4 regions of the Dactylosporangium sp. McL0621 genome follow, and region 3 is predicted to be linked to each of the others. Evidence: riboswitches for the same ligand, from Rfam matches in the RefSeq annotation. Region 3 holds a riboswitch; each other region holds the start of a gene.
The links. Region 3 has a riboswitch for cobalamin ahead of cobN (cobaltochelatase subunit CobN). Riboswitches for the same ligand answer to the same signal wherever they lie in the genome.

Region 1 (7,333 bases), 5.9 Mb from region 3:
CGCGAACGCGAGCCGCGGCCCGTCGAGGGAGAACCGGGCGTCGACGCCGGCCTTGTTCCCGCGCGGGTCCTGCCGATGCCACCGCCCATTGAGGTGTACCGCGACGAGCCCGTGCAGCACGAACGTCTCCCCGCCCGCGGCGAGGCGCTGGTAGCACAGCCCGGCCGGCACCCCCTCGGCCCGCAGCAGCGCGGCGAGCAGATGCGACTTGGCGTAACACAGCCCGACCCGGTGCTCGAGCACCTCGGCGGCGCCGACCGTGACCCGCGGGTCCTCGGCGTCGAACGAGTGCCGCACCTCGTCGCGCACGAACTCGTACGCCGCCCGCGCGAACTCCACGTCGCCGGCCCGCCCGGCGCGCAGCCGAGCCGCGGCCGCCCGCACGGCGGGATGGTCGGCCTGCACCACCTCGTCGGCGGCGAGGAACTCGGCACCCCTGTCACCCAACGCCACGGTGGAGACGATACCGCCGGTGACATGCGCGCCGACCCGCAGTTCCCGGCCCGCGAGAGCATCGTGCGCGTGCCCGGCCCGACCTCGGCCCGGTGCAGAACGTCGCCGCGCGCCTGCCGGCCACCCCGGAGCGGGGCGGCTGGACCGGACCGTCCGTCGGCGAGCACGACGGGGAGGTGCGCGCGGCGCTGCAATGACCTACCCTGGGCAGCGGCCCTGTTGCCGTCGATGGCCCGCGTGCGCCGCGAAGCACGCCCCAATGGTGAGCACCGCCATTCGCGTCCGGACCCCGTCCGAGCTGCGCTCCTCCCGCCGCCCCCGCGCCCATCGCTGCTGGGGACACCTCCTCGCCGCCCCGCTGTGGCCCATGCACGGCGTCAACCTCGGCACCCTCCTGCGCACCTGCGACGCCGTCGGGGCCTGTCTCGTCGTCCCGCGGTACCCCTGGATCGACGAGGCCCTCGCCCGCGGCAACACGCTGCGCCGACCCGCGTGCGTCCACCGCATCGGCGATCCGCTGCGGTGGCTCGCCGCCGAGCGCGCGGGCGGGAGTCGCGTCGTGGGCGTCGAGCTCGCCGAGGAGGCCGTGCGCCTCGCCGACCTGCCCGCCGCGCGCCGGCGCACCGTGATGGTGCTCGGCCACGAGTCGACGGGCATCCCGCCCGAGGCCCTCGACCTGCTCGACGGGGCGGTGGAGATTCCGATGGTGGGCAGCGGCGTGAGCCTGAACGTCGCCGTGGCCGGATCCCTCGTGTTGTACAAACTCGCCGGGCTGCTCTGATGCGGCCCGCTCAGCCCGCCGGAGGGGCCCCGAGGACCTCGCGTAGCTTCGCGGCGAACTCCTCCGGCTTGCCGGCGTAGCCGAACTCGCCGCCCAGGAAGCCGCCGTGGTGGCTCGGGAACACGGTGGCCGGCCCGCCCAGGAGGGCGGCCATCGCCTCGGCGGTGCGCGCGGTGTACGTCTGCGCCGACTCCTCGCCCACGCCGATCACGATGCGGGCCGCGGACGAGTTCAGGGCCGCGACGTCGGGGCGGTAGTCGGTGACCGCCCACGAGTGCCGCGACAGCAGCGGGTCGTCGCGGGTGCCGTCGTCGGTGGTGGACAGGCCGAACATCGCCGGGTCCGGGGCCGGCTGCGCGAAGTACTCCTCCGTGAACTCGCCCCGCCACGAGGTCATGGCGATGAACGCGGCCATGCCCGGGCCGCTGCCGCCGGTCTCGTAGGCGTCGTTGAACGCGGCCCGCGCCCGGTCCGCGCCGGCCGCGTCGGGCAGGATCGGGTTGATCGGCGGCTCGTGCGCGACGAGCGTGGCGACGTCGTCCGGGTGGGCGCTCACCCACTCCAGCGCGGTCACCGCGCCGCCGCTGCTGGCGAACACGTCGACCGGGCCGGCGCCGAGGTGGACGGCGAGCCGGTGCAGGTCGGCGGCCTGCTGCTGCGGCGTGTTGTCGGTCCCGCCGTCGGTGCGGGCGCTGCGGCCCAGGCCGCGCGGGTCGTACGTGACGACGGTGCGGTCCGGGAAGTGCGCGGCGAGCGCGCCGAACCCGTCCGCGGTCATCGGCTGGCCGATCATGAACAGCGGCGGCCGCCCGTCCGCCGGCGGCAGCGGGCCGGTGACGTCGTAGACCAGGTCGGCGCCGGGTACGGCGAGCGTGTGCGTCTGTGTCTGCGTCATGCGCCGAGCCTATTGCCTCCTGGTAGCGTGCGGGCCGGCATGAACTGAAGCGAGGTGCCCCGCCGGCGACGGCGGGGAGAATCGGGAAGCCGGTGAGAATCCGGCACGGGCCCGCCGCGGTGACCGGGGAGCCGCCGCCCACACGTGCACGCGTAGCCACTGGCCCGGAAGGGCTGGGAAGGCGGGCGGAGGGGCGACGATCCGGGAGTCCGAAGACCGGCCTCGCGACCGACGGCCCCGGCCTGTCCCGGGGTGTGAGCGCAGCGGGAGCCTGCCTTGACGCATGACCTGTACGACATCATCAACCGCCGCCGCGACGTGCGCGCCGAGTTCACCGGCGCGCCGGTGCCCGGCGAGACGCTGGACCGGATCCTGACCGCCGCCCACGCGGCGCCGAGCGTCGGGCTGACGCAGCCGTGGGACTTCATCGTCGTCCGCGACCGCGCGCTGCGCGAGGCGTTCCACGCGCACGTGTCCCGTGAGCGCGACGTGTTCGCCGCGACCCTGGACGCCGAGGCGGCCGCGCGGTTCGCCCGCATCAAGATCGACGGGGTGCTGGAGTCCACGCTCTCGGTCGTGGTCACCTACGACGCGGAGCGCGGCGGCCCCGCGGTGCTGGGCCGCCACGCGATCGCCGACGCCGGGCTGTACTCGGTGTGCCTGGCGATCCAGAACCTCTGGCTCGCGGCCACCGCCGAGGGCCTCGGCCTGGGCTGGGTCTCCTTCTACCGCGAGGAGTTCCTGCGCGGCCTGCTCGGCATCCCGGCCGGCGTACGGCCCGTGGCGTGGCTCTGCCTGGGCCCGGTGAGCCGGCGCCACGACGTGCCCGACCTGGAGCGCCACGGTTGGCGCCGGCGCTCCCCGCTGCACCAGGTCCGGCACGAGGACCGCTGGTAGGGCTCAGACCGGGCGCCAGTCGGGGACCTCGTCCGTCGTCGCGCCGTCCGGCGACCACACCGGCGTGTGCTCGGCGACGCCGGCGGTGCCGGTCAGGTCGGTCAGGTCGGTGCCGTCGACGTCGATGACGCAGATGTCGGTGTCGCCGCGCGGCACCGTAGCCGCCCGTGACGCGCCCAATACCGGGCAAGTCGGCGCCGGCGCCGAAACCCGACAGGGCCGGCGGGACGGCGCGCGCGGCCGGGCCCTGCCATGCTGCCCGCATGCCGAACGTGACCACGCCGGAACAGGTGACCGAGCCGGACGAGCCGAAACCGGTGCGCCCGCGCCGCCGGCGGTGGCGGCGGCGCCTCGCGGTCCTCGCCGTCGTGCTCGTCGTGGTGGGCCTGGCCCCGACGGTGTGGATCCGCGCGGCGTCCGCCGGGCGCCTCGTCGGGGTCGAGCAGGCCCCGGCGGCCGACGTGGCAATCGTCTTCGGCGCCCAGGTCGCGCCCGGCGGCCAGGACCCGATGACGTTCCTGCGCAACCGGCTCGACAAGGCCGCCGCCCTGGTCGCCGCGGGCAAGGTCAAGGCCCTGCTCATCTCCGGCGACGCGCACGGCGGCTCGGGCAACGAGGTCCGGGTGATGGGCGACTACCTCGCCCGGCACGGCGTCGAGCCGTCCCGCGTCGTCGTCGACCCCTACGGCCTGGACACGTACGACACCTGCCGCCGCGCCCGCGACGTCTACGGCGTGACCCGGGCGCTCCTGGTGAGCCAGGACATCCATCTGTACCGTGCGGTGACGCTCTGCCGCCGCGTCGGCATCGACGCCTGGGGCGTGCCGTCCGGGTGCGACGGCTGCCGGACGATCACGATCTGGAAGAACCAGGCCCGCGACGTCGCCGCCGCGTGGAAGGCCGCCTCGGACGCGGTGCGCGGCCGCCCGCCCGCGGTCCAGTCGCCGCCGGACTCGTCCCTGCGCGACGCGGTCGCCGCCCACACGCCGTGACGGCGGGCCCTAGGGGCTGTATCGAAGTGGATGGCCGGGCTGCGGCGGACTCAGACGCCGCCTGGAACCACCCCGGTCACACCCCGATACAACCCCGGGATCGGGGCGCGCCCGGCGCGGCCCCAGCCGACGCCTGAGCCTCGCCTCGCTCCGACCCCACTTCGATACAGCCCCTAGCGGTCGCTCGGCTCGACGACCACCTTCAGGCCCCGGCGGGCGTTGGCGACCACGAACGCCTCGGCGACCGAGGTCAGCGGGTAGCGGTGGCTCACGAGGTTGCGCACGTCCGCGCGGCCCGCGGCGACCAGGGCGAGCGCCCGCGGGTACACCTCCTTCATCCGCCGCACCATCGCGAACGTCAGGCCCTTGCGCCGGGCGGCCGCGGCCGGGAACGACGACGTGTCGGTGCTCGGGATGCCGCCCAGCACGACCCGGCCGCCGGGGCGCACGACGGTGACGGCGGCCTCGATGGCGGCGTCGGTGCCGGCGATCTCGAAGGCCACGTCCGCGCCGCGGCCGCCGGTGAAGGCGGCCAGCTCGTCGGCGGACGCGGTGGCGTCGAGCACGGTGTCGGCGCCGTAGGCCCGGGCGGCCGCGCGGCGGTGCGGGAGCGGGTCGGTCGCGAGCACCCGGGCGGCGCCGGCGGCCCGGGCCACCTGGATCAGCAGCAGGCCGATCGGGCCGCAGCCCAGGATCGCGACGTCGGCGCCGAGGGGCACGTGGCCCAGGTCGACCGCGTGCACGGCCACGCCCAGGGGCTCCAGCATGGCGCCGTCGGCTTCGGTGAGGTCCTCGGGCAGCGGGTACAGGCGGTCGGTGGGCCACACGAGCCACCGCTGCAGTCCGCCGTCGCGCAGACCGTGCCCGGCGAAGACGATGTCGCGGCAGAGGTTGGGGTGCCCGGCCCGGCACAGGTCGCAGCGGTGGCACGGGATCGCCGGGTCGATCGCGACCCGCACGCCGTCCAGCGCGCCGCCGCGGACCACCCCGGCCATCTCGTGGCCGCCGACGATCGGGTGCGCGATGCGGGCGTCGCCGATGCCGCCCTCGGCGTACCAGTGCAGGTCCGACCCGCACAGCCCGACCGCGGTCACCTCGACGAGGCTCTCGCCCGGGCCGGGCTCGGGCGTGGGCTCCTCGGCCAGGCGGACGTCGCCGGCGGCGTGCAAGCGCGCGGTGAGATTCACACCGCCACTCTAGGCAGCGGGACGACCAGCGGCGTACCCGTCGCCGGGTCCGGCACCACGAGCGCCTCGAGCCCGAAGACGGACGACAGCAGCCCGGGCGTGAACACGGCGGCCGGTTCGCCCTGGGCCACGATCCGGCCGTCGCGCATCGCGACCACGTGGCCGGCGTAGCAGGCGGCGAGGTTCAGGTCGGCGGCGCCATCCCGACGACCGCGGCGTCACGGCGCGCCAGAAGTGGACGGGGATCGATGGCTCTTGGAAGCGTGGAGTGGTGAACCTCGATCACCACGAAGGGGATGAAAGGTGAGTAATCCACTACCCGGCCTCGCTCCACACGTCCTGCTCGTCTTCCTGCTGCAGATCTCGCTGCTGCTGCTGGTCGCGCTCGCGCTCGGCCGGCTCGCGGTGCGGCTCGGGCTGCCCGCCCTCGTGGGCGAGCTGCTGACCGGTGTGATCCTCGGCCCGTCGCTGCTGGGCGCGTGGTCGCCCGGGGCGCTGCGGTGGCTCTTCCCGGACGACGCCAGCCAGCTGCACCTCGTCGACGCGGTCGGCCAGATCGGCGTGCTGCTGCTCGTCGGGGTCACCGGCGCCCAGCTCGACACGGCGATGATCCGCCGCCGGGGCCTCACCGGCGTGCGGGTCAGCCTGTCCGGGCTGCTGCTGCCCCTGGCCCTCGGCATCGGCGCCGGGTTCCTGGTGCCGGCCGCGCTGCTGAGCGGCCGGACCGACCGGTGGGTGTTCGCGCTGTTCCTCGGCGTGGCCATGTGCGTCACGGCGATCCCGGTCATCGCCAAGACCCTCGCCGACATGGGGCTGCTGCACCGCGACATCGGGCAGCTGACCCTGGCCGCCGGGTCGGTCGACGACGCCATCGGCTGGTTCCTGCTCTCGATCGTCGCGGCCGCGGCCACGACCGGGGTGCACGCCGGATCGGTGGCGCTGTCGGTGCTGTACCTCCTGGGCTTCCTCGCCGCCGCCCTGCTGATCGGCCGCCCGCTGGTCCGCCGGGTGATGCGGGTCGCGGCGCGCTCGGCCGAGGGCGGGGTGCGGGTCACCGTCGCCGTGATCCTCGTCCTGCTCGGCGCGGCCGCCACCCAGTCGATGGGGATGGAGGCGCTCTTCGGCGCCTTCGTGGCCGGCATCCTCATCGGGCAGACCCACGAGAAGCCGGGCGAGCTCGACGCGAAACCCGGACGTCCACTGTGGACGGATTTGGCGCCGCTGCGGACGGTGGTGCTGTCGGTGCTCGCGCCGGTCTTCCTGGCCACGGCCGGGCTGCGCGTGGACCTGACGGCGCTGGCCGACCCGAAGGTGCTCGTCGCGGGCGTCGTCCTGCTGTTCCTCGCGATCGCCGGCAAGTTCGCGGGCGCCTACATCGGCGCGCGCAGCAGCCGGCTGTCGCACTGGGAGGCCATCGCGCTCGGGGCCGGGATGAACTCGCGCGGCGTGGTCGAGATCGTGGTCGCCACCACCGGCCTGCGGCTCGGGGTCCTGTCCGTCGCGACGTACACGGTAATCGTCCTCATCGCCGTCATCACCTCGGTGATGGGGCCGCCGATCCTGCGCCGCGCGATGGCCCGGGTGCAGGTCACCGAGCGGGAGCGCGAGCGCGAGCAGGCCCTGTCCGGCGCCTAGGGGAGCGGATGCCCCTGATCGGCACCTGATCGCCGGGCTCGTCAGGCCCGGTCGATCACGTAGCGGCCCTTGCCGCCCGTCTTCGCGGCGTACATCGCCTCGTCGGCGCGGCGCAGGACCGGACGATCTCGACGAGCGGCGCGACGTCGACCTCGAGGCACTCCGGCGTGGGGCGTGGCATGCGTTCACGGTAACCGGCTCCGGTTGCCGCGTTCGCGGTTCCGGCGCGGCTCGCACCGTTCGCGGGCCGGTCAGTCGGTGTCGGTCGCGGCCAGGATCGCGAGCCGGCGCCCGCCGGGGGCGACGGTGGCCAGCCCGATGTCCCACGCGACGCCCTGGAACCAGCCGCTCGCGCCGGAGAAGCCGTACCAGTCGCTCGCGTTCGCCGCCGCCTCGACCTCGGCCGCCGTGGCCCCCGCCGGCGCACCGGCCAGCGCGCCGATCGAGCGCCAGGCGGCGAGCCGTCCGTAGGCGCCGTACTCGCCCGCGTTGT
Region 2 (7,333 bases), 3.9 Mb from region 3:
TGCAGGTCCACCTCCTCGACGGTCCACGTGTTCTTGATGGCGTCCTTGTACCGGTCGAAGAAGCGCGGGTACCGCATGGGCCGCAGGGTCAGGTCCAGGCCGGGGTCCAACAGGCGCGCCGGCACCTCCGCAGGCTCCGGTACCGGCGCGAGAAGGCTGAGCCTCTGGTGAGCGGCCCCTCCGCTGCGCTCCGGACCGCTCACTGGCAGGCCTCGCACGACTCGGGGCTCTCCAGGGAGCAGGCCACCGCGATGAGCGGGACCGTCGCCTGCTGGATGCGCGTCGCCGGGCGGGAGCGCAGGTAGTAGGTGGTCTTCAGGCCGGACTTCCAGGCGTGCAGGTACATCGAGGAGAGCTTGCCGATCGTGGGCGCGCTCATGAACAGGTTCAGCGACTGCGACTGGTCGATGTACGGCGCCCGCGCGGCGGCCAGGTCGATCAGGGCGCGCTGCGGCAGCTCCCACGCGGTGCGGTACAGGTCGCGGACGTCGGCCGGCAGCTCGCCGATGCCCTGCACCGAGCCCTCGGCGCGCTTGATCTGCTCGCGGACCTCCGGCGTCCAGAGGCCGCGGGTCTTGAGCTCGCGCACCAGGTAGGAGTTGATCTGCAGGAACTCGCCCGACATCGTCTCGCGCTTGAACAGGTTGGACACCTGGGGCTCGATGCACTCGTAGCAGCCGGCGATCGAGGCGATGGTCGCGGTGGGCGCGATCGCCACGAGCAGCGAGTTGCGCAGGCCGTTTTCCGCGATCTGTGTGCGCAGCGCGGCCCAGCGCTCGTCATCCGTGGTAACGCCCCACAGGTCCGGGTGCAGCACGCCCGCGGCCGCTCTGGTCTCGGCGTACGCCGGGTGCGGGCCGAACCGCGCGGCCAGTTCCGCCGACGTCTCCAGTGCGGTGAGCAGAATTTCCTGCTGCACCGCTGTGGACAACGCCCGCGCGGCCGCCGAGTCGAACGGTAGTTTCAGCGCGAAGAAGGCGTCCTGCAGGCCCATCAGGCCGAGGCCGACCGGCCGCCACCGCGGGTTGGACGCCCCCGCCTGCCGCGAAGGGTAGTAGTTGATGTCGATGACGCGATCGAGGAAGACCACGGCGGTGCGGACCGTCTCCCGCAGTCGCTCCCAGTCGACGCCCGCACCGGTCACGTGCGCGCCGAGGTTGATCGAGCCGAGGTTGCACACGGCGGTCTCGTCGTCGCTGCTGACCTCGAGGATCTCGGTGCACAGGTTCGACAGGTGGATGGTGTTGCGCGGGCCACCGGTCTGGTTGGACAGGGCGTTGGCGCGGTCCTTGAACGTCATCCAGCCGTTGCCGGTCTGGGCGAGGGTGCGCATCATGCGGCCGTAGAGATCGCGGGCCTTGACGGTGCGCACCGCCTTCTTCTCGGCCGCGCGGTAGGCCGCGTCGAACGCCTCGCCGTGGAGGTCCGGCAGCTCGGGGGCGTCGGTGGGGTCGATCAGCGACCAGTCGCCGTCGGCCTCGACGCGGCGCATGAACTCGTCCGGCACCCAGTTGGCGAGGTTGAGGTTGTGGGTGCGGCGGGCGTCCTCGCCGGTGTTGTCCCGCAGCTCCAGGAACTCCTCGACGTCCGGGTGCCACGGCTCCAGATACACGCACGCCGCGCCCTTGCGCCGCCCGCCCTGGTTCACCGCGGCGACACCCGCGTCCAGCGTCTTGAGAAAGGGCACGATGCCGTTGGATAGCCCGTTGGTACCGCGGATGAGCGCGCCCCGCCCGCGCACGCGCGACCACGAGATCCCGATGCCGCCGGAGAACTTCGACAGCCGCGCGACCTGGTGGTAGCGCTCGTAGATGGAGTCGAGCTCGTCCCGGGGCGAGTCGACGAGGAAGCACGACGACATCTGCGTGTGCCGCGTGCCGGAGTTGAACAGGGTCGGCGAGCTCGGGAGGTAGGCCAGGGAGGACATGAGGCGGTAGAACCCGATCGCCTCGCCCGGGGTCTGCGACAGGCCGCAGGCCACGCGCAGCAGCCAGTACTGCGGCGTCTCCACGACCAGGCGGGCCTCGGGGTGGCGCAGCAGGTAGCGGTCGGCGACCGTGCGCAGGCCGAAGTACTCGAACCGCAGGTCCCCGTCGAGGTCGACGGCGTCGTCGAGCTTGCGCGCGTTCGCGGCGACGAACGCGGCGGTGTCGTCGCCGATCAGGCCGAGCTGGTGGCCGTAGCGGATCGACTGGCTGAAGCTCGCGACGCCCTGGCCGCGCACCTCCTTGTCCACGTACGCGGCCAGCAGCCGCGCGGCCAGCCGCGAGTACTGCGGCTCCTCCCCGATGAGCTCCGCCGCCGTCTGGATCGACAGCTTGTCCAGCTCGGCGGTGCTCGCCCCGTCGTACAGCCCGCTGATCGTGCGGGTCGCGACGCGCAGCGGGTCGACCTCGTCCAGGTCGCCGGCCCACCGCTCGACCGCGCGCACGATCTTGTTCACGTCAACGGCCTCGGTGTCGCCGTTGCGCTTGCTTACCTGCATCCGCGTGCCCTTTCTCGCCTCAGGTCGGAGGGCCGAAGGAGCGCGCGGGGACGCCGCCGGGACCCCTGCGGCGGCATGCGGCCAGGGTCCGGCTCGTGGCGTCGGCCGTCCCGCGCGGCCTTCGACCGCCGCGCACCGGGCGGTGCGCGGCGCGCTGGCAGGTCTTCGGACTCGTGGGCGCCGAGCGCATGCCTACTGACCGTCGCTTCCCAGGCCTGATCGGGCCCAGTGCACATGACGGCGATCGTTCCCACTGACCGCTGCGGGGCAGTCCCGGACTCGCACCGGGTTCCCTCTTGCCTCGGCCGCCCTGGGCGGGCGGCCGAACCAGCTGCGGTCATCACTATATATAGGGCTGCCGGAGAATTGGAAACACCAGATGTCGTGTCGGCGTGTCGTGGCTCAGGCGAACATCTCGGCGAGCATCTCCGGGCCGACCGGGATGGCGGCGGGGCGGTACGCGGGCGGCGGGGTGCCCATCAGCTCGCGCACCAGGAAGTCCCAGCAGCGCTTGCGCACGTACGCGAGGCAGTCCAGGAACGTGTGCTCGGCCCCGGGCACGATGAGCAGCTCGAAGTCCTTGTCCGCGGCGATGAGCCGGTCGGCCAGGCGCAGCGTGTGGTCCGGGTGGACCTGGTCGTCGAGCTCGCCGTGGACGAGCAGCAGCGGGCCGGCCAGCCGGTCGGCGAGGTCCACATTGGACGTCCGGGCCCAGGCGTCCGGGTCGTCCGCGCCGTCGTAGGACTCCACGAAGCCCGCGTTGAAGCAGCGGGCGTCGTGCGAGCCGGCCAGGGCGACGCCGGCCCGGTACACCGCGGGGAAGTCCAGCATCGCCCGCGCCGCGGCGAACCCGCCGCCGGAGTGCCCGAACGCGCCGACCCGGTCGAGGTCCATCCACGGCCGGTCCGCGGCGAGCTGTCGCAGCGCGGCGACGTGGTCGGCCAGGCCCCCGGCGTCGCCGAGGCGGCCGTAGGAGGCGTCGTGGAAGGCCTTGCCGCGCCCCGGCGTGCCGCGCCCGTCGAGCGCGACGACCACGAACCCGAGCGCGGCGAGGGGCTCGGCGTCCAGGCCCATGCCGCCGGGGTCGAAGCCGGGCTCGACCCGGCCGACCTGCGGGCCCGGGTAGAGGCTGTCCACGACCGGGTAGCGGCGCGCGGGGTCGAAGCCGTGCGGGCGGTACAGCACCCCGTAGACGTCCGTCACGCCGTCGGCCGCCTTGACGCGGAAGCGCTCGGCCGGGGTCCAGCCGGTGGCCCGGAGCCGGGTGATGTCGGCCCGCTCGAGCTCGACCAGCACGCGCCCGGTCCAGTCGCGGACGGTGGTCACCGGCGCGGTGTCCACTGTGGACGCACTGTCGACGAAGTACCCCCGGTGCCCGGGCAGCGTCACGACGTGGTCGAGCTCGTCGTCGGTCAGCCGGGCGAAGCCGGTGCCGTCCAGGCCGGCCCGGCACACCGTGCGCCGGTACGGGTCGGCCTCGACGAGGCCGGCGGCGGTGAAGTACACCGTGCGCTCCGCCTCGTCGACGTGCAGGATCTGCCGCACCGACCAGGGCCCGGAGGTGACCCGGCCCAGCGGCGCGCCGGTGTGCCGGTCGTAGCGGTACAGGTGGCCGGAGCCGTCACGCTGGGAGTACCACAGCACCTCGTCGGCCAGCACGCGTACGATCGGCGGCTCGTAGGCCCACTGGTTGGGCTCCACCCGGGTGTCGCCGGCCTCGCTGAGCACGGTGGTGACGGCGCCGGTGGCCGGGTCCAGGCGGTGCAGCGCGAGGGTGTGGCGGTCGCGGGCCTGGCCGAGGAAGTACACGGCCGAACCGTCCGCGGCCCACCAGGCCCACTTGGTCATGATGGGTGACAGCTGCGGCATGAGCAGCGGCTCGGTCTGCGCGCGGACCACGGTGCCGGTCGCGACGTCCAGCACCACGAGCTCGGCGAGCGGGAGGTGCTCGTCGCCGGGGTAGGCGTACCGCTGCGGATGCGTGCGCGGCGGCCCGCCGTCGGCCGGCCGGGCCTCGACGAGGTGGGTCTCGCGCACGTGGCGCTCGTCGGTGCGGTGGGCCAGCACCCGGCTCGAGTCCGGCGACCAGGCGATCGCCGGCGGCAGGTGCGGCAGGCCGATCTTGCGCAGCAGCGTGGCGTTGCCGGTGCATTCGGGGCCGCTGCCGTACCCGTAGTGGGCCTCGCCGTCGGTGGTCAGCGCCCACTCGCGGCCGTCGGCGCGGGCGCGGGCCCACAGGTCGTGCCCGCGCCGCGACACCGCGACCGTCCCGTCGGGCGACGGCACCTCGAGGGGGTTGCCCGGCGGCATGAACGTGGCCCGCTCGCAGGCGTAGCCGTCCAGGTCGCAGCGCCAGTACTCGCCGAGCGCGAAGAACTCCACGGCGTCGCCGGCGGGCACGATCGCCGCGAACGGCAGCGCCTCCGGGTCGACCGGCTGACCGGCCGCGGCGGCCAGGGCGGCGGCGAGCCGGTCGTGGTCGAAGCAGGGCTCGCGGGTGCCCGCGGCCGGGTCGACGCGCAGGAACCGGCCGTTCGCGGTGTACCAGAACCCGCCGTCGACCCACTGCGGCCTGATCTTGTCGCCGGCGACGAGCTCGCCGGGGTACGCCGGGCGGCGCAGGAGTTGTTCGGCCGTCCGGTAGTGCTGCTCGGTGCTCATGTCCGCCGTCCCCGTCCTCGTGGTTTCTGACGACGGAAACGCTACGTTGCGTTCATTGAATGGGCAACGATGATTCAACATAACGCCAGCTCAGGCCCACTATTTCATTGCGACAGCTGAGTAATCAACGCAACGTTCGTTGCGTTGAGTGGCCGGTGAACGCTAAGCTCGCGCACGGTGACGAGGCGGAGGGAGACCGCGGTGCGGCTCAGCCAGCAGGACCGGCAGCAGATCGCGCTGGGCGTGGCCGAGGGGCTCGCCTACGCGGAGATCGCCCGGCGCCTCGACCGGCCCACGTCGACGATCACGCGCGAGGTGATGCGCAACGGCGGCCCCACCGCCTACCGCGCCGAGCCGGCCCACCGGGCCACCGAGCAGCGCGCCCACCGGCGCCGGCCGACGGCGCCGCGGGGTCCGCGGCCGGCACCGCCCCGCGGCCGCGACGCCGGGGCCGTGCGCGACTACGAGGAGCGGTTCACGACGTTGCTGATGCAGTCGGGCCTGCCCCGGATGATGGCCCGGGTCCTGACCTGCCTCTACACCACCGACGCGGGCAGCCTCACCGCGGCCGGGCTCGTCGCGCGCCTCCAGGTCAGCCCGGCGTCGGTCTCCAAGGCGGTCGCCTTCCTGGAGCGTCAGGGCCTCGTGCGCCGCGACCGCGACGAACGGCGCCGCGAGCGGTACATCGTCGACGACGACGTCTGGTACCAGTCGATGATGGCCACCGTCCGCGCCAACGCCCGCCTCGCCGAGACCGCCCGGCAGGGCGTGGAGGTCCTCGGCCCCGACAGCCCGGCCGCGGCCCGCCTGGCGAACATCGCCGACTTCGTCGACTTCGTCGGCGAGAGCATCAGCCGCGCCGCCGAGCAGGGCCGGGAGATTCTCCGGAAGAACTAGCCGGGGTTTGCTCCTCGCCGACCGTCGCCGCGGGCTTGAGGCCGCCGCGGTGGGTGTCCCAGACGTCGCGCACGATGATCTGGATCATCCCGGCGACGGGGATGGCCAGCAGCGCGCCCAGGATGCCGGCCAGGTCGACGCCGGCGAGGATGGCGATCAGCACCGTGAGCGGGTTGAGCTTGACCGTTCGCGAGAGGATCACCGGCTGCAGCAGGTGGTTCTCCAGCTGCTGGTACACGACGAAGAAGACGACCACGACGATGCCCGCGGTCACGGAGTGCACGAACCCGGCCACGGCCGCGACCACCGCGCCCAGCGTCGCCCCCACCAGCGGGATCAGGTCGGCCACCGCGACGAACACGGCGATCAGCCCCGCGAACTGCACGCCGATGACGAGCAGCACGACGTACGTCAGCAGGCCGCAGATCAAACTGATGAGGAGGTTGCCGCTGATGTACCCGGTGATGGTCTTCGCGCAGTCCCGCCCGACCCGGCGGACGCGCTCGGCGCGCTCGGGCGCGAACAGCGCCAGGAACGCGGCGAGGAGCTTCGGCGCCTCGAGCACCATCAGGTACGACAGCACGAAGATCGTCACGATGCCGGCGACGGTGGTGGCCGCCGAGCGGGCGAAGGCGAGGGTGCCGCCGCCCAAGCTGCGCACGTACTGCTGGATCTGTTCCCGGTGCTGCTGCACCCACTGCAGCACGTGGAACCGCCGCAGCACGTCGCCCACCGGCCCGCGCCCGGCCCGGGCGTCCGCGATCAGCTGCGGTGCCTCGTCGGCGAACCGCGCCCCCTCGTGCACCAGGGGCGTGACGAACAGCGCGACGAGCCCGCCCAGCAGCGCGAAGACGGCCAGGAACACCACGAGCGTGGACAGCCAGCGCCTGCACCACGTCACGTGCCGCTCGACCCAGTCGGCGAGCGGATGCAGCGCGGTGGCGAACAGCGCGGCGACGACGATCCACACCAGCACCTGGCGCATCTGGTACAGCAGCAGCAACGCCAGCCCCGTCGAGAGCACCATCGCGATGACGATCGCCGTGATGCGGGCCACCGAGCGGTTGTCCGAAGCGGGCATGCGGTCCCCGTGCCCCGCCGCGACCGGGTCAAACGAGGAACGCCGCCAGCCGGCGCCAGACGTCGTCCACGGTATCCGGCCGCACCTCCCGGTCGAGGTAGTGCCGCTCGAAGAACCCGTGCGGCGCTCCGGGATAGACGACGAGCTCATGCGGTACACCCGCCGCAGTCAAATGTTCGTCGAACGCCCGCGGGACGGCGGCCGGAACG
Region 3 (7,333 bases):
GGACGGCCTTGGGGTCCACGGAGTAGAAGTTCCGGCCGGTCGGCAGCACGTTGATGAGCCCGCGCAGCGGCGAGCCGCTGGGGCCGGCGGGCACGTAGCCGCCGTCGAGCGCGTGCAGCACCATGGTGAGCTCGTCGGTGGTGCGCTCCAGGCGTGGCACGATCTCCTCGGCGGCGAAGCGCAGAACGCGTACAACTTCCGGATTATCGGAGATGTCGGAAAAATCGTCTGAGGACCAGTCTCGCGCCTCCATGGCCGCGACCAGCGCCCGCGCCCGTGACTCGACGTCGTCGACGGCCGCCCGGTCCACAGTGGACTCGTCGTGGCCGAGCGCCTCGCGCAGCCCGGGCAGCGCGGCGACCTGGCCGCCCCACATCTGCCGGGCCCGGAGCATGGCCAGGACGAGGTCGACGCGGGCCTCGCCGGACGGGGCCTGGCCCAGAATGTGCAGCCCGTCGCGGATCTGCACGTCCTTGACCTCGCACAGCCAGCCGTCGACGTGCAGCAGGAAGTCGTCGAACTCGGCGTCGTGCGGCCGGTCGTCCAGGCCCAGGTCGTGGTCGAGCTTGGCCGCCTGGATCAGCGTCCAGATCTGGGCCCGGATCGCCGGCAGCTTGGCCGGGTCGAGCGCGGCGATCGTGGCGTGCTCGTCGAGCAGCTGCTCCAGGCGGGCGATGTCACCGTACGAGTCGGCGCGGGCCATCGGCGGCACCAGGTGGTCCACGAGCGTGGCGTGCGCGCGGCGCTTGGCCTGGGTGCCCTCGCCCGGGTCGTTGACGAGGAACGGGTAGATGAGCGGCAGGTTGCCCAGGGCCGCGTCCGCGCCGCAGCCGGCCGACATCCCGACCGTCTTGCCCGGCAGCCACTCGAGGTTGCCGTGCTTGCCGACGTGCACGACCGCGTGGGCGCCGAACTCGTCGGCCAGCCACCGGTACGCGGCCAGGTAGTGGTGCGAGGGCGGCAGGTCGGGGTCGTGGTAGATGGCGACCGGGTTCTCGCCGAAGCCGCGCGGCGGCTGCACCATCACCACCACGTTGCCCCGCCGCAGCGCCGCGAGCACGATGGCGCCGTCGGACGGGTCGACGAACAGCTCGCCGGGCGCCGGGCCCCAGTGCCGCTCCATCCCGGCCCGGAGGCCCTCGTCCAGGCCGTTGAAGAACGAGACATAGGCCGAAGCCGGAATGCGGACCGGGTTGCCCTGCAGCTGCTCCTCGGTGAGCCAGTTGACGTCCTGCCCACCGGCCGCGATGAGCTCGTGGATGAGCGCGTCGCCGTCGGACGGGAAGCCCTCCCCGAGGTCGTACCCGCGCTCCCGCAGCGCCGCGAGCAGCCGCACCACGCTGGCGGGCGTGTCGAGGCCGACGGCGTTGCCGATCCGGGAGTGCTTCGTCGGGTACGCGCTGAGCATCACGACGATCCGCTTGTCCGCGTTGGCCAGGTGCCGCAGCCGCGCGTGGGCCGCGGCGATCCCGGCCACCCGCCCCGCCCGCTCCGGGTCGGCGACGTAGACGGTCAGGCCGTCCTCGTCGACCTCCTTGAACGAGAACGGCACCGTGATGAGCCGCCCGTCGAACTCCGGGATGGCGACCTGGGTCGCGGTGTCCAGCGGCGACAGCCCGTCGTCGTTGCCGTCCCACGTCTCGCGGCTGCTGGTCAGGCACAGCCCCTGCAGGATCGGCACGTCGAGCGCGGCGAGCGCGCCGACGTCCCAGGCCTCGTCCTCGCCGCCGGCCTGGGCGTCGGCCGGGCGGGTGCCGCCGGCCGCGAGCACGGTCACGACGAGCGCGTCGGCCCGGCGCAGGGTGTCGAGCAGCTCGGGCGGGGCGGTGCGCAGCGAGGCGGCGAAGACCGGCAGCGGGCGGGCCCCCTCGGCCTCCAGCGCGGTGCACAGGCCCTCGACGAACGCGGTGTTGCCGGCGACGTGGTGGGCCCGGTAGTAGATGACGGCCACGGTCGGCCCGTCGACCGGCGCGGCCGTGCGCTCCAGCACGCCCCACACGGGCGTCTCGACCGGGGCGGCGAAGCCGTGGCCGGTGAGCAGGACCGTGTCGGAGAGGAAGCGGTGCAGCTCGGCGAGGTTGGCCGGGCCGCCGAAGGCCAGGTAGGCGTGGGCCTGCGCGGCGAGGCCGGCCGGCACCGTGGAGTGGCTCATGAGCTCGGCGTCGGGGGCCTGCTCGCCGCCGAGGATCACCACCGGGAGCCCGGTGGCGAGCAGCGTGTCGAGGCCGTCCTGCCAGTCGCGGTACGCCCCCAGGAACCGCACCACGATCAGCTCGGCGCCCGCGGCCAGCCCGGGCAGGTCGTCCACGGTGGTCCGCGAAGGGTTGGCCAGGCGCCACCCGGCGCCGCTGGCCCGCGCGCTGAGCAGGTCGGTGTCGGACGTCGACAGCAGCAGGATCACGCCGGTCCTCCCTCGGGGTCCGCGCCCCAAGACGGTGGGTTGGGTCCGGCGACGGAAAGTATCCTGGCTCCCGGATCGTCTCCGGTCACAGTGGCGGGACCGTCCCGGACTCGCACCGGGTTCCTCCCACATCGCCGTTGTACAGCGCCGCCAACTCTTCAGGACGAGCCTGGGCGCCGTCAAGCGCAGGTAGTATCCGCCCCGTGCAGGCTCCCAGCGGACGCGACGCCCCCGACCGGTGCCCCGGCGCCGTGCAGGTCCACGCGGCCGCCGACGGCGGGCTGGCGCGCGTCCGGCTGCCCGGCGGGCGGATCACCGGGGCCCAGCTCGCGGTCCTGGGCGCCGCCGCGGCCGAACTCGGCGACCCCGCCCTGGAGCTCACCTCCCGCGGGAACGTGCAGGTCAGGGCGCTGCGGCCGGGTGCCGAGCACGAGCTGGCGGCCCGCCTGACCGACGCCGGCCTGCTGCCCTCGGCCACCCACGAGCGGGTCCGCAACATCGTCGCCAGCCCGCTGGGCGCCGCGGTCCGCCCGCTGGTCGCCGAGTTCGACGCGCTGCTGTGCGCCACGCCCGCCCTCGCGGGGCTGCCGGGCCGGTTCCTGGCCACGATCGATGACGGCCGCGGCGACGTGACGCCGCTGCTCGGCGACGTGGGCCGGCACGGTTCCCGGTTGGTTCTGGCGGGTGTACCCACTGAGCTTCACGGCGGCCCCGAGCTGCTCGTCCGCGCCGCGGAGGCCTTCCTGGCCGAGCGGGCCGCGCAGGGCGCCAACGCGTGGCGGCTCGCCGAGCTGGCCGACGGCCCGGCCCGGGTGGCCGCGCGGCTCGGCACCGGGCTCGCGTCCGTCCGGCTCGCGCGCTCGGACGCGCCCGAGCCCGGGATCCACGGCTCGTCCGCGGTGCTCGTCGTGCCGCTCGGGCTGCTCACCGCGGCCCAGTCGGCGGCGCTCGCGGCCGCGGCGGAAGAGATCATCGTCACCCCGTGGCGGACCGTCGTGGTCCCGGCTCCGGCGATGCCCGACGCTGTGGCGTCCGGACTCGTCGCCGACCCCGCCTCGCCGTGGGCCGGGGTGACCGCGTGCGCCGGCCGGCCGGGCTGCGCCAAGGCGCTCGCCGACGTCCGCGCGGACGCCCGGGCCGCGGTGGCCGCGGGCACGCACGAGCCGGCGCACTGGGTCGGATGCGAGCGCCGGTGCGGCGCGCCGAAGGGAAGGCACGTGGAGATGCTGGCGACGGGCGCGGGCTACCGCCGGAGCGTGACCGGGTGAGTAACTACATCCGCGACGGGGCCGAGATCTACCGGCGCTCGTTCGCCACCATCCGGGCCGAGGCCGACCTGTCCGGGCTGCCGGACGACGTGGCCCGGGTCACGGTCCGCATGATCCACGCCTGCGGCATGGTCGACCTGCCCGCCGACGTCGGCTACTCCCCCGGCGTCGTCGCGGCCGCGCGCGCCGCCCTGCGCTCGGGCGCGCCGATCCTCTGCGACGCCGAGATGGTCGCGTCGGGGGTGACCCGCGCGCGGCTGCCCCGGGACAACGAGGTCGTGTGCACGCTGCGCGATCCGGCGGTACCGCCGCTGGCTCTAGAATTGGCCAACACGCGCAGCGCGGCCGCGCTCGAGCTGTGGCGGGGCCGCATCGACGGCGCCGTGGTGGCCGTCGGCAACGCCCCCACCGCCCTGTTCCGGCTGCTGGAGCTGGTCGCCGAGGGGGCCGGCACGCCCGCCGCGGTGATCGGCATCCCGGTCGGGTTCATCGGCGCCGCCGAGTCAAAGGCGGCGCTGGCTGCGTCCGGCCTCGAGCACCTGGTGGTGCACGGCCGCCGGGGCGGCAGCGCGATGACGGCCGCCGCCGTCAACGCGATCGCGAGCGAATTGGAATGAGTGACGCAGCATGAGCGAGGAAAGTGGGCGGCTGTACGGCGTAGGTCTCGGGCCCGGGGACCCCGAGCTGATGACGGTGAAGGCGGCCCGGCTGATCGCCGCGGCGCCCGTCGTCGCCTACCACAGCGCCCGCCACGGCCGCAGCATCGCCCGCGCGATCGCCGCGCCGTACCTGCGCCCGGAGCAGGTCGAGGAGGCCCTCGTCTACCCGGTGACGACCGAGGACACGCCCGACTACCGGGGCGTCATCGAGGAGCACTACGACGCGTGGGCGGCGCGGCTGGCCGCACACCTCGACGCGGGCCGGGACGTGGTCGTGCTCTGCGAGGGCGACCCGCTGTTCTACGGCTCCTACATGCACATGCACAAGCGACTGCGGCAGCGGTACCCCACCGAGGTCGTCCCGGGCGTGACGTCCGTGGCCGCCGCCTCGGCGGTGCTGGGCCGCCCGCTCGTCGAGCGCGACGAGGTGCTCACCGTGCTGCCGGGCACCCTGCCCGAGGAGGTGCTCGCCGAGCGCCTCGCCGCCACCGACTCGGCGGCGGTGCTGAAGCTGGGCCGCACGTTCGGCAAGGTGCGGGACGCGCTCGAGCGGGCGGGCCGGCTCGACGACGCCTGGTACGTCGAGCGCGCCACCACCGCCGGCGAGCGCGCCGCCCCGCTGGCCGGGGTCGACCCGGGCTCGGTGCCGTACTTCTCCATCGCCCTGCTGCCCTCCCGCGTGCACGACGAGACCGCCGCGGCCCTGGCCGAGCGGCCCGCGCCGGCGCCCGTGGGCGAGGTGGTCGTGGTCGGCCTCGGCCCGGGCGGCCGCGACTGGCTCACGCCCGAGGCCCAGGCCGCGCTCGCCGCCGCCGACGACCTCGTGGGCTACGGCCCGTACCTGGCCCGCGTCCCCGGCAACCCGCGCCAGCGCCGGCACGCCTCCGACAACCGCGTCGAGGCCGAGCGCGCCGAGTTCGCGCTGGCCCTGGCCAGGGAGGGCCGCCGCGTCGCGGTCGTCTCCTCCGGCGACCCGGGTGTGTTCGCGATGGCCGCCGCGGTGCTGGAGGTCGCGGCCGAGCCGCGCTGGAAGGACGTGCCGGTCCGCGTCCTGCCGGGCCTGACCGCGGCCCAGGCCGTGGCGAGCCGCGCGGGCGCCCCGCTGGGCCACGACTTCTGCGTGCTGTCGCTGTCGGACCGCCTCAAGCCGTGGGACGTCATCGCGTCCCGCCTCGGGGCCGCGGCGCGCGCGGACCTCGTCATCGCCGTGTACAACCCCGGCTCGAAGTCCCGCACCTGGCAGGTCGAGGCGGCGAAGACCCTCCTGCTGGCCCACCGCGCGGCCGACACCCCGGTGGTGATCGGGCGCGACGTGGGCGGCCCGGAGGAGTCGGTGCGCGTGGTGCGCCTGGCCGAGCTGGACCCGTCCGAGGTGGACATGCGCACGCTGCTCATCATCGGCTCGTCCCAGACGCGAGTCCGCGACCGCGAGGACGGCGGCGCTCCGGTGGTGTGGACCCCGCGCCGCTACCCCGCCTGACGCGCGGTCGCCTGATCACGGCGGCGCTCCCGCGGCGCGGACGCGGCGCCGCTACCCCGCCTGACGCGCGGCCGCTTGATTCACGGCGGCGCTCCCGCGGCGCGGACGCGGCGCCGCTACCCCGCCTGACGCGCGGCCGCTTGATTCACGGCGGCGCTCCCGCGGCGCGGACGCGGCGCCGCTACCCCGCCTGACGCGCGGTCGCCTGATCACGGCGGCGCTCCCGCGGCGCGGACGCGGCGCCGCTACCCCGCCTGACGCGCGGCCGCTTGATCACGGCGGCGCTCCCGCGGCGCGGACGCGGCGCCGCTACCCCGCCGGAGGACTCGCACCAGCGCGACGGCGGCGAAGGCGGCCGCCAGCGCGGCCCCGGTCCAGGCCAGGGCCGGGTAGCCGGCGCTCGCGGCGAGAGGTCCGGACAGCCCGCCACCGGTCATGGCGGCCGCCCCCATGCCGACCTCGCCCCAGCCCTCGAGCCGGGGGCGCGCGGGCCCCGGCACGCCGTCGACGAGCAGGGTGCTGCCCGCGACGAGGCAGAGGTTCCAGCCCGCGCCGAGCAGGAACAGTCCCGCGACGAGCGCCCCGGCGCCGACCCCCACGCAGGCCAGGACCAGCACGCCGGCCCCGAGCAGCGCGGTGCGGGCGGCCCCGCCCGCGGCCACCAGGCGCGTGGACACCACCGACGGGGCGAACATGCCGGCGATGTGGGCGCTGACCACCAGGCCGATCATGGTGCGGGACGCGCCCGCGTGCGCCAGGTGCACCGGCGCGAACGTCATCACCCCGACCATGACGAGGTTCGCGAAGGTGAGGATCGCGAGCCCGGCCCGGCTCGGCGGCCCGGTCGGCGCCGGCGGCCGCGCGGTCGTGGGCTCGGTAGCGGTCATGGGCTCGGTAGCGGTCGCCGGCGCGGTAGCGGTCGCCGGCGCGGTAGCGGTCGCCGCCGCCCGCCCCCGCACCGGCAGGTAGCAGGCGGCGGCGAGGACGAAGCCGGCGGCGGCCCCGAAGTACGGGTCGGCGAACCCGAGCAGCAGCGGCCCGGCGACCGCGCCCGCGGCCGTCGCGGTGAGCACGGCGGTCATCGTGCCCGCGAGCTCGGCCGCCGCGTACCGGGTCAGGGTCACCGCCGTGTTCCCGGCCCCGGACAGCAGCGTGCCGGCGAGCACGAGCGGCAGGCTGCCGAGGTGCCCCGCGACGATCACGACCGCACAGCCGCCGGCTGCGGTCAGGGCCCCGGCCGCGAGCGCCCGGGGCCGGCCGGCGCGCCGGGTGAGCGCGGACAGGGCGAGCGCGGCGAGGGCCGCCCCGGCGACGAGCGCGGCCTGCGGCAGGCCGGCCGCCGCGGGTCCGCCGCCGACGCGCTCGGCGAGCAGGGCACCGGCGGCGCCGGCGAGGGACTGCGCGAAGCCGCCGACCGCGGCGGCCATCCACAACCAGGTCATGCCGGTAAACCGTAGGCAGATCGGGACTGCCGGCCCATGGCCGGCGCAGGCCGGTACCCGCGAAAGACCTTGCGCTCGTACCG
Region 4 (7,333 bases), 2.3 Mb from region 3:
CCGGCCGAAGCCCAGCGCCACGCTCTACCCACAGGGTCTGCAGAAGGTCATCGACCACGTCCACGCGAACGGCCAGAAGTTCGGGCTGTACATGATCCCGGGCATCTCACCGGACGTCTACAACGCGAACCTGCCGATCGCCGGCGCGTCCGGCTGCACGACGCACGACATCGTCGCGCAGCCGCCGCGCCCCTCCGACTACTGGCACATCGGCTACAAGATCGACTTCTCGAACCCGTGCTCGCAGCGGTACATCGACTCGATCGTCGAGCTCTTCGGCCAGTGGGGCGTCAACTTCGTCAAGTTCGACAGCGTCACCCCCGGCTCCGGGGTGAGCGACCTGTCGCTCGACGCCCGCGACGACGTCGCCGCCTGGTCCTCGGCGCTCAAGGCCCGCAAGATCTGGTTCGAGCTGTCGTGGGCGGTCGACCCGAAGTACGCCGACTACTGGCGGTCCAAGGCCAACGGCTGGCGGGTCGAGTGGGACGTCGAGTGCTACTGCGCCAACGACGCGCTCACGAAGTGGGAGAACATCGCCCGGCTCTTCCCCGACGTGGCAGCCTGGTGGCGCAACGGCGGCAACGGCGGGTGGAACGACCTCGACTCGCTCGACGTCGGCAACGGCACCATGGACGGCCTGACCCGCGACGAGCGGCAGACCGCGACGACGCTGTGGGCGATCTCCGCCGCGCCGATGTACATCGGCAACGACCTGACGAACCTCGACTCCTACGGGCTGAGCCTGCTCACCAACCCGGAGGTGATCGGCGTCGACCAGGGCGGGACCCCGGCGCGGCCGGTCTCGACGGCGACGCAGCAGCAGGTCTGGTACGCGCTCAACGCCGACGGCAGCTACACCGTCGCGCTGTTCAACCTCGGCCGCACCGAGAAGGACGTCACGGCGAACTGGACGGACCTGGGCCTCACCGGCGCCGCCACCGTGCGCGACCTGTGGGCGCACCAGGACCTCGGCCGCTTCACCGGCCGGTTCACCGCCGCAGGGGTACCGATCCACGGCGTACGGCTGCTCAGGGTGACCCCGCAGCCCGGCGCCACCGTCGCCGTCAACGACGACGCCCTGCGGGTCGGCTACAGCGGCGAATGGACCCGCGACGGCGTCGCCGCCACCGCGCAGCCGCTCACCCTGACCGTGACCGACACCGGCACCCCCGCCCCGCCCTCGACGACCGGCCCGGTCCGCACGATCACCCACGACGACACCGACCCGGGCATCGCCTACGTGGGATCGTGGTCGCAGAGCACCGGCCGCGGGCTCGGCGACTACAGCGACGGCGTGCACTACACCGAGCGCGACGGCGACTCGTTCCTGTACACCTTCCAGGGCACCGGCGTCTCCTATCTCACCGAGCTGGACACCTCGCAGGGCAACGTCGACATCTACATCGACAACCAGCTCATGAAGACCGTGAACACCGGCCGCGACCCGGGCCAGCCCCGCCTCGCGCAGCAGACCGTGTACACCGTGAACGACCTGCCCAACGGCAGCCACACGCTCAAGGCCGTCAAGAAGTCCGGCGCCTTCATGCTGCTCGACCGGATCGACGTGCTCCAGCCGAGCCTCATCGACCCGCCGACGGCGTCGTTCGACACGAAGGCCCCGGCGGACGTGCAGGTGCGGCTCCTGCGCAGCGGCAGCGAGCTCACCGGCGTCTCGCGCGGCGGCACCGCCCTCAGGCAGGGCACCGACTACACCCTGTCGGGTTCGACCGTGACCCTGCGCTCGGCGTACCTCGCCGGGCTCCCGCTCGGCGCGGCGCAGCTGGACTTCGCGTTCCGCGGCGACTACCTCGACGACGTGCACGCCACCACGCACAACGGCGACGCCGTCTCGTACACCTTCCGGGGCACCGGCCTCGACTGGATCACGGCCACCGCCCCCGACCAGGGCCTCGTCGACATCTACATCGACGGCAAGCTCGCCAAGCGCGTGGACACCCACGGTGACGCACGGGCAACACAGCAGCAGGTGTACAGCGTCGCCGGTCTCGGCAACGGGCAGCACACCTTCCGGGCCGTGAAGGCGTCGGGCGATGTGATGCGCACCGACGTCATCCGCTACACGACCCGATGATCCGCAGGAGGGCCGGACGCCACCGCGGCGTCCGGCCGTCCACCGCACCTTCGGCGACGTCCGACCGACCTTCGAAGTGCGGCGAGTACGAGTCCGAACGTGCCGTAGAGCGCGCTCGTGTGGCTGAGCCGGGCGGAGACGAATCGTGCGCCTACGGTCTGCAATGCCATCCAGGCGGTCCCGGCGATCAGCCCGCCGGCGACGACTTGGCGCACGGACAGCGAGGTGTTCCAGGTGCCGAGCCGGGAGGAGCACATGCGCCGGCACTCCCATCGGGCGACCGGTTTCGAGGTCGAGGCGGAGCGCCGGGCGTACACGCTCGCCGCGACCGCTCCCGAGGTCGCGCACCTGCTGCCGGCCGGTGCCCGCTCGGGGCACCCGCTGCCGGCCGGTGCCCCCCGAACGAACGTTGAGCGGCGGTCAGCCGGGCAGGATCGCGGAGTACTCCCGCGGCAGCTGCGCCACCGTGTCGCGGTACTCCTTCTCCACCACGTAACCGCGCACATCGTCGCGGACCGCGTCGCGGTCCCAGCCAGGGCTGCACAGCAACTCCTGCATACCGTCCGGCGAACCATCACCAGCCTGCTCCGCCAGGGTCCACCCATTACGCCGTTCCAACGGCGCCAACAACCCCCGCACATAAGCGAACGCTCGCTTCCGCGGCTCCACCCGCCCGAACCGCCCCGCGACCAGCGCGAACAGATCCTCAAGCGCAGCGTTCCACGACTCCACCACCCCAACACTGACCACAATGGATACTAGCGATCCACGACCGACCACTACAAAACGCCGTCGCAGTATTAAAGATCTTTCGATATTGAGGTGAGTCGTTGCGGGCTGATCGTGTTGCCGGGTACGAGAATCGGTGGCATGTCGGTCTCTGCACAGCCGGCGGGTCGGCGTGGTGCCGCTCGTCTGGATGTTGATGTGTTGCGGCAGCGCCGGATTCGGGCGGCGGAGTTGTTCGAGGACGGCGCGCGGCAGGCCGATGTGGTGACGCAACTGGGGGTCTCTGCGCAGACCGCGTCGCGGTGGCATCGGGCGTGGCGGGCCGGCGGCCGGGAGGCCCTGACCGGCGCGCAGCGACTGGGGCGTACGCCGCGGCTGTCGGACGAGCAACTGTCCGAAGTGGAGTCGGCACTGCTGGCCGGGCCGAAGGCCAGCGGGTTCGGCACCGACCTGTGGACCCTCGCCCGGGTGGCGGACGTGATCGAACGGGTCACCAGCGTGCGGTACGGGCCGACGCAGACCTGGACAATCCTGCGGCAGCGCCTCGGCTGGACCCGGCAGCGCCCGGCCCGGCGGGCCGTCGAACGGGACGACGCAGCGATCGAAGCGTGGGTCAAGCAGGACTGGCCCAGGATCAAAAGGGGGCCCGGCGACGGGGAGCGTGGATCTGTTTCCAGGACGAGAGCGGCTTCTCGCTCCTGCCCGTAGTCCGCGGCACCTGGGCACCGCGCGGGCAGACACCCGTGTTGCGGCACCGGTTCTCCTGGTCGCGGATGTCCATGGCCGGTGTGCTGGCCTACCGGCCCGACCGCTCCCGGGCCAAGCTGATCTTCCAGACCAAACCCGGCAGCTACAACACCGAAAGCCTCATCACGTTCCTCACCCAGCTGCGCCGGCACCTGCGCGGCAAGCCGATCGTGCTGATCTGGGACGGGCTGTCCGCGCACCGGTCCAAGGACATGAAGGCATGGCTGGCCACCCAGCAGCACTGGCTGACCGTCGAAGCACTGCCCGGCTACGCCCACGACCTCAACCCCATGGAACTGGTCTGGGGCAACCTCAAAGCCACCGAACTGGCCAACCTGTGCCCCGACATCCTCAACGACGCCGACACCGCCGTCCACACCGGCCTGCACCGGATCGGCAGCAGCTACCAACTGTGCTTCAACTTCCTCGACCACACCGGCCTACGTCTCTGACCATCACTCAAATACCGAAAGATCTTTAAGAGGGAATCCGGTGCAGAACCGGGACTGCCCGCAGCGGTGAGTGGGAACGAAAGCCGTCAACAAAGCACTGGGCCACACGGCCTGGGAAGCGACGGCCGGTAGGTGACCTTTCGGTCGCGCCCACGAGTCCGAAGACCTGCCCGCGCTGCGCACACCGCCGGTGTGCGCCGCCGACGACCTCTCGGGCGGGTCAGGGCGGAAGCGGTACGGCCGCCCTTTTGGGCCGTATCCCTGCCTCCCTCCTTCCCGAGCGCCGTCGGGCACTTCGAGGGAACGAAACGTCTGGTGGCTCCTGCATTCGGGCAGAGCACCGTGCTCGGCTACCCACGCATCGGCGGGAACCGGGAACTGAAGACAGGCCGTCGAGGCGTACTGGGCGGCCGGGAAGATCGACGCCGCCGCGCTGGGACAGACCGCGGCCGGGTTGCGGGCCGAGGTCTGGCAGACGCTGCGCGACGCCGGGGTTGGCCGCGATCCCGTCCAACACGTTCTCGTACTACGACCACGTCCTGGACACCGCCGTCGCCGTCGGCGCGGTCCCGGCATGCTTCGCCCGGCTCGGCCGGTCCGAGCTGGACACATACTTCGCGATGGCCCGCGGCGTCGACGCCGAGCCGGCGCTGGAGCTGACGAAGTGGTTCGACACCAACTACCACTACCTGGTGCCGAGATCGGCCCGGACACCGCGTTCGCGGCCAATCCGGTCAAGGCCCTCGGCGAGATCGCCGAGGCCGCCGCCCTGGGCATCGCCACCCGGCCGGTGCTGCTCGGCCCGGCCACGTTTCTGCTCCTGGCCAAGGGCGAGGACCCGTTCGCCCGCCTCGACGACCTCGTCGAGGTCTACGCGCAAATCCTCGCCGTCCTGGCCGCCACCGGCGTCGCCTGGGTACAGCTGGACGAGCGCGCCTACGTCGCCGACCGCACCCCGGAGGAGATCGACGGGCTACGCCCGCCTACACCCGCCTTGGCGAGCTCACCGACCGGCCGCAGATCTTCGTCGCCACGTACTTCGGCGACCTTGGTGACGCTCTGTCGGCGCTGCTGGCCAACTCGGTCGAGGCGATCGGTGTGGACCTCGTCGCCGGGCCCGGCAACCTCGACCGGCTCGCCGCCGCAGGCCACTCCCCGCGCGTGCCGTCCCACGAGGAGGTCGTCCAGGCGCTGCGGCGAGCAGTCGCGGCCGTCCCGGCCCGACGCCTGTGGGTCAATCCCGACTGCGGCCTGAAGACCCGCGGCTATGCCGAGGTCGAGGCGTCACTGTTGCACTTTTGTCGCGGCCGTCGCCGAGGTCCGCGCGAGCTGATCGTCCGCATTCCCGGGCGGTCGCGCGTCGCTGCGGCGGGCCGGCACGTTCAGCCCGAAGTGACCGCGTCAGTCGGTCGTCGGGCGGACCAGGCCGGTGTTGTACGCGGCGATGACGAGCTGGGCCCGGTCGCGGGCGGCGAGCTTCATCAGCAGCCGGCTGACGTGGGCCTTCGCGGTGGACAGGCTGACATGCAGGTGCGCGGCGATCTCGGCGTTGGACAGGCCGAGGCCGACCAGGGTCAGCACCTCCCGCTCCCGGTCGGTGGTGTTGTCCAGGTCGGCGACCGGCTGCCGGCCGGGCTCCGGGCGGCGGACGAACTCCTCGATGAGCCGCCGGGTGACGCTCGGCGCGAGCAATGACTCGCCGGAGGCGACGACGCGGATCGCGGTGAGCAGGTCGGCCGGGCGGGTGTCCTTGAGCAGGAAGCCGCTGGCGCCGTTGCGGAGGGCGGCGAAGACGTACTCGTCGACGTCGAACGTGGTGAGGATGATGACCCTCACCGCGGCGAGGTTCGGCCGGGTGCAGATCTGCCGGGTCGCCTCGATTCCGTCCAGGCCGGGCATCCGGACGTCCATGAGCACGACGTCGGGCCGTTCCCGGGCCGCGAGGTCGACCGCGTCGGCGCCAGTGGCGGCCTCGCCGACGGCGGTGAGGTCGGGCGCGGTGTCGACCAGGACCCGGATGCTGCCGCGGACCAGCGTCTGGTCGTCGGCGACCACCACGCGGATCACGCGGCCTCCGCCCGGGGGATCGCGAACGTGGCGACGACCTGGAAGCCCGGGCGGTCGGGCGACGGGCCGGCCTGCAGGGTCCCGCCGTACATGCGGGTCCGCTCCCGCATCCCGGTGATGCCGTGGCCGGCAGCGGCGGCTCCGCCCCGTCCCTCGTCGCTCACCCGCACCGTGACCAGGGACGGGCCGCGGTCGATGCACACCCGGCAGCGATCGGTCGCGGCGTGCTTGATGACATTGGTGACGGCCTCCTGCACGACACGATAAGCGGCCAGATCCACGCCGGCGGGCAGCCCGCCCGGCTCGCCGGTGACCTCCAGGGCGACGTGGACGCCGGCGGTGGCGGCCTGGGCGACCAGCGCCGGCACGTCGGCGAGGCCCGGGGCCGGCCGGGCCGGTTCCTCCGGATCGCGCAGCACCCCGAGCAGCGCCCGCATCTCCTGCAGCGCGGCCCGGCTCATCTCCTCGATGGAGGCCAGCGCCCGGCGCGCCTCCTCGGGGCGTTCGGCGGCCACGTGGTTGGCCACACCGGACTGCAGCGCGATCACGCTCATCGAGTGGGCGACAACGTCGTGCAGCTCGCGCGCGATCCGCAGGCGCTCGTCGGTCAGCCGGCGCTCGGCCCGCTGCTCGTTGTGCAGGCGCTGATGCTGTACCGCATAGCCGATGACCCACGCGATCGACACCAGCAGCGCGCCCTCCAACAGCGATCCGACCCGGTTCGGGCCGGGCCGGGCCAGCGGGGCGGCGACGACGCCGACCGCGCCGGCGAGCAAGGTGCCGGCCAGCACCCACAGCGCCACGCGGCGGGGGAAGCGCAGCGGGATCAGGTACATCACGAAGGCGACCACCACCCACGGCAGCGGGAACGCGCCTGCGCCCAGGGCGACCGGCCCGGCGAGCAGCGCGACGCCGAGCGCGACCACTGGCCGCCGGCGCCGCAGCGCCCCGGCGGCCAGCGCCGCCGCCAGGCCGGCCCAGAACGCCCAGGATGGCCCCTGCGGCCCGGCCGCCGCCCGCGTCGGCACCGCGGAGCCGACCAGCAGTACCAGCGCGGTCACGCAGTCGATCGCAACCCACTGCGCGGCGCTGAGGCGATCGGTCGGGTGGAGCCGCATACGGATCACGCTAACGCCCCGCGCGGTTCGGTGTCGTCGGACCACGGACCGATGCCGTGGGGTGTACTCCAGGCTGAACGGCGGCGCGAAAGTCCGGACCCGGGCCCGACGACGGGCGCAGCGCCCGC

Region 1: linked by a shared signal. The riboswitch ahead of bluB (5,6-dimethylbenzimidazole synthase) and the one ahead of cobN (cobaltochelatase subunit CobN) in region 3 are both predicted to bind cobalamin.
Region 2: linked by a shared signal. The riboswitch ahead of ACPPVO_RS32195 (ribonucleoside-diphosphate reductase subunit alpha) and the one ahead of cobN (cobaltochelatase subunit CobN) in region 3 are both predicted to bind cobalamin.
Region 4: linked by a shared signal. The riboswitch ahead of ACPPVO_RS24925 (hypothetical protein) and the one ahead of cobN (cobaltochelatase subunit CobN) in region 3 are both predicted to bind cobalamin.

What each region holds. Positions count from the first base shown of each region.
Region 1 covers NZ_CP188259.1:9,664,237-9,671,569, reverse strand. Annotated here, with positions in the region: gene ACPPVO_RS45865 (transglutaminase-like domain-containing protein) at 1-453, opposite strand, end outside; gene ACPPVO_RS45860 (TrmH family RNA methyltransferase) at 713-1,234, shown strand; gene ACPPVO_RS45855 (alpha/beta fold hydrolase) at 1,245-2,129, opposite strand; cobalamin riboswitch at 2,165-2,368, shown strand; gene bluB (5,6-dimethylbenzimidazole synthase) at 2,406-3,026, shown strand; gene ACPPVO_RS45845 (hypothetical protein) at 3,030-3,182, opposite strand; gene ACPPVO_RS45840 (SanA/YdcF family protein) at 3,290-4,018, shown strand; gene ACPPVO_RS45835 (zinc-binding dehydrogenase) at 4,192-5,205, opposite strand; gene ACPPVO_RS45830 (hypothetical protein) at 5,202-5,363, opposite strand; gene ACPPVO_RS45825 (cation:proton antiporter) at 5,509-6,840, shown strand; gene ACPPVO_RS45820 (DUF6183 family protein) at 7,092-7,333, opposite strand, start outside.
Region 2 covers NZ_CP188259.1:6,813,109-6,820,441, reverse strand. Annotated here, with positions in the region: gene ACPPVO_RS32200 (ribonucleotide-diphosphate reductase subunit beta) at 1-125, opposite strand, end outside; gene ACPPVO_RS32195 (ribonucleoside-diphosphate reductase subunit alpha) at 200-2,485, opposite strand; cobalamin riboswitch at 2,625-2,832, opposite strand; gene ACPPVO_RS32190 (DPP IV N-terminal domain-containing protein) at 2,888-5,146, opposite strand; gene ACPPVO_RS32185 (helix-turn-helix domain-containing protein) at 5,324-6,043, shown strand; gene ACPPVO_RS32180 (AI-2E family transporter) at 5,997-7,124, opposite strand; gene ACPPVO_RS32175 (dienelactone hydrolase family protein) at 7,153-7,333, opposite strand, start outside.
Region 3 covers NZ_CP188259.1:2,876,195-2,883,527, reverse strand. Annotated here, with positions in the region: gene cobN (cobaltochelatase subunit CobN) at 1-2,401, opposite strand, end outside; cobalamin riboswitch at 2,438-2,571, opposite strand; gene ACPPVO_RS13495 (precorrin-3B synthase) at 2,605-3,669, shown strand; gene ACPPVO_RS13490 (precorrin-8X methylmutase) at 3,666-4,286, shown strand; gene ACPPVO_RS13485 (precorrin-2 C(20)-methyltransferase) at 4,297-5,808, shown strand; gene ACPPVO_RS13480 (MFS transporter) at 6,054-7,250, opposite strand.
Region 4 covers NZ_CP188259.1:5,160,593-5,167,925, reverse strand. Annotated here, with positions in the region: gene ACPPVO_RS24945 (X2-like carbohydrate binding domain-containing protein) at 1-2,092, shown strand, start outside; partial or broken gene ACPPVO_RS24940 (IS701 family transposase) at 2,573-2,827, opposite strand; gene ACPPVO_RS24935 (winged helix-turn-helix domain-containing protein) at 3,086-3,529, shown strand; gene ACPPVO_RS24930 (IS630 family transposase) at 3,430-4,020, shown strand; cobalamin riboswitch at 3,988-4,208, shown strand; partial or broken gene ACPPVO_RS24925 (hypothetical protein) at 4,269-5,253, shown strand; gene ACPPVO_RS24920 (response regulator) at 5,422-6,087, opposite strand; gene ACPPVO_RS24915 (sensor histidine kinase) at 6,084-7,205, opposite strand.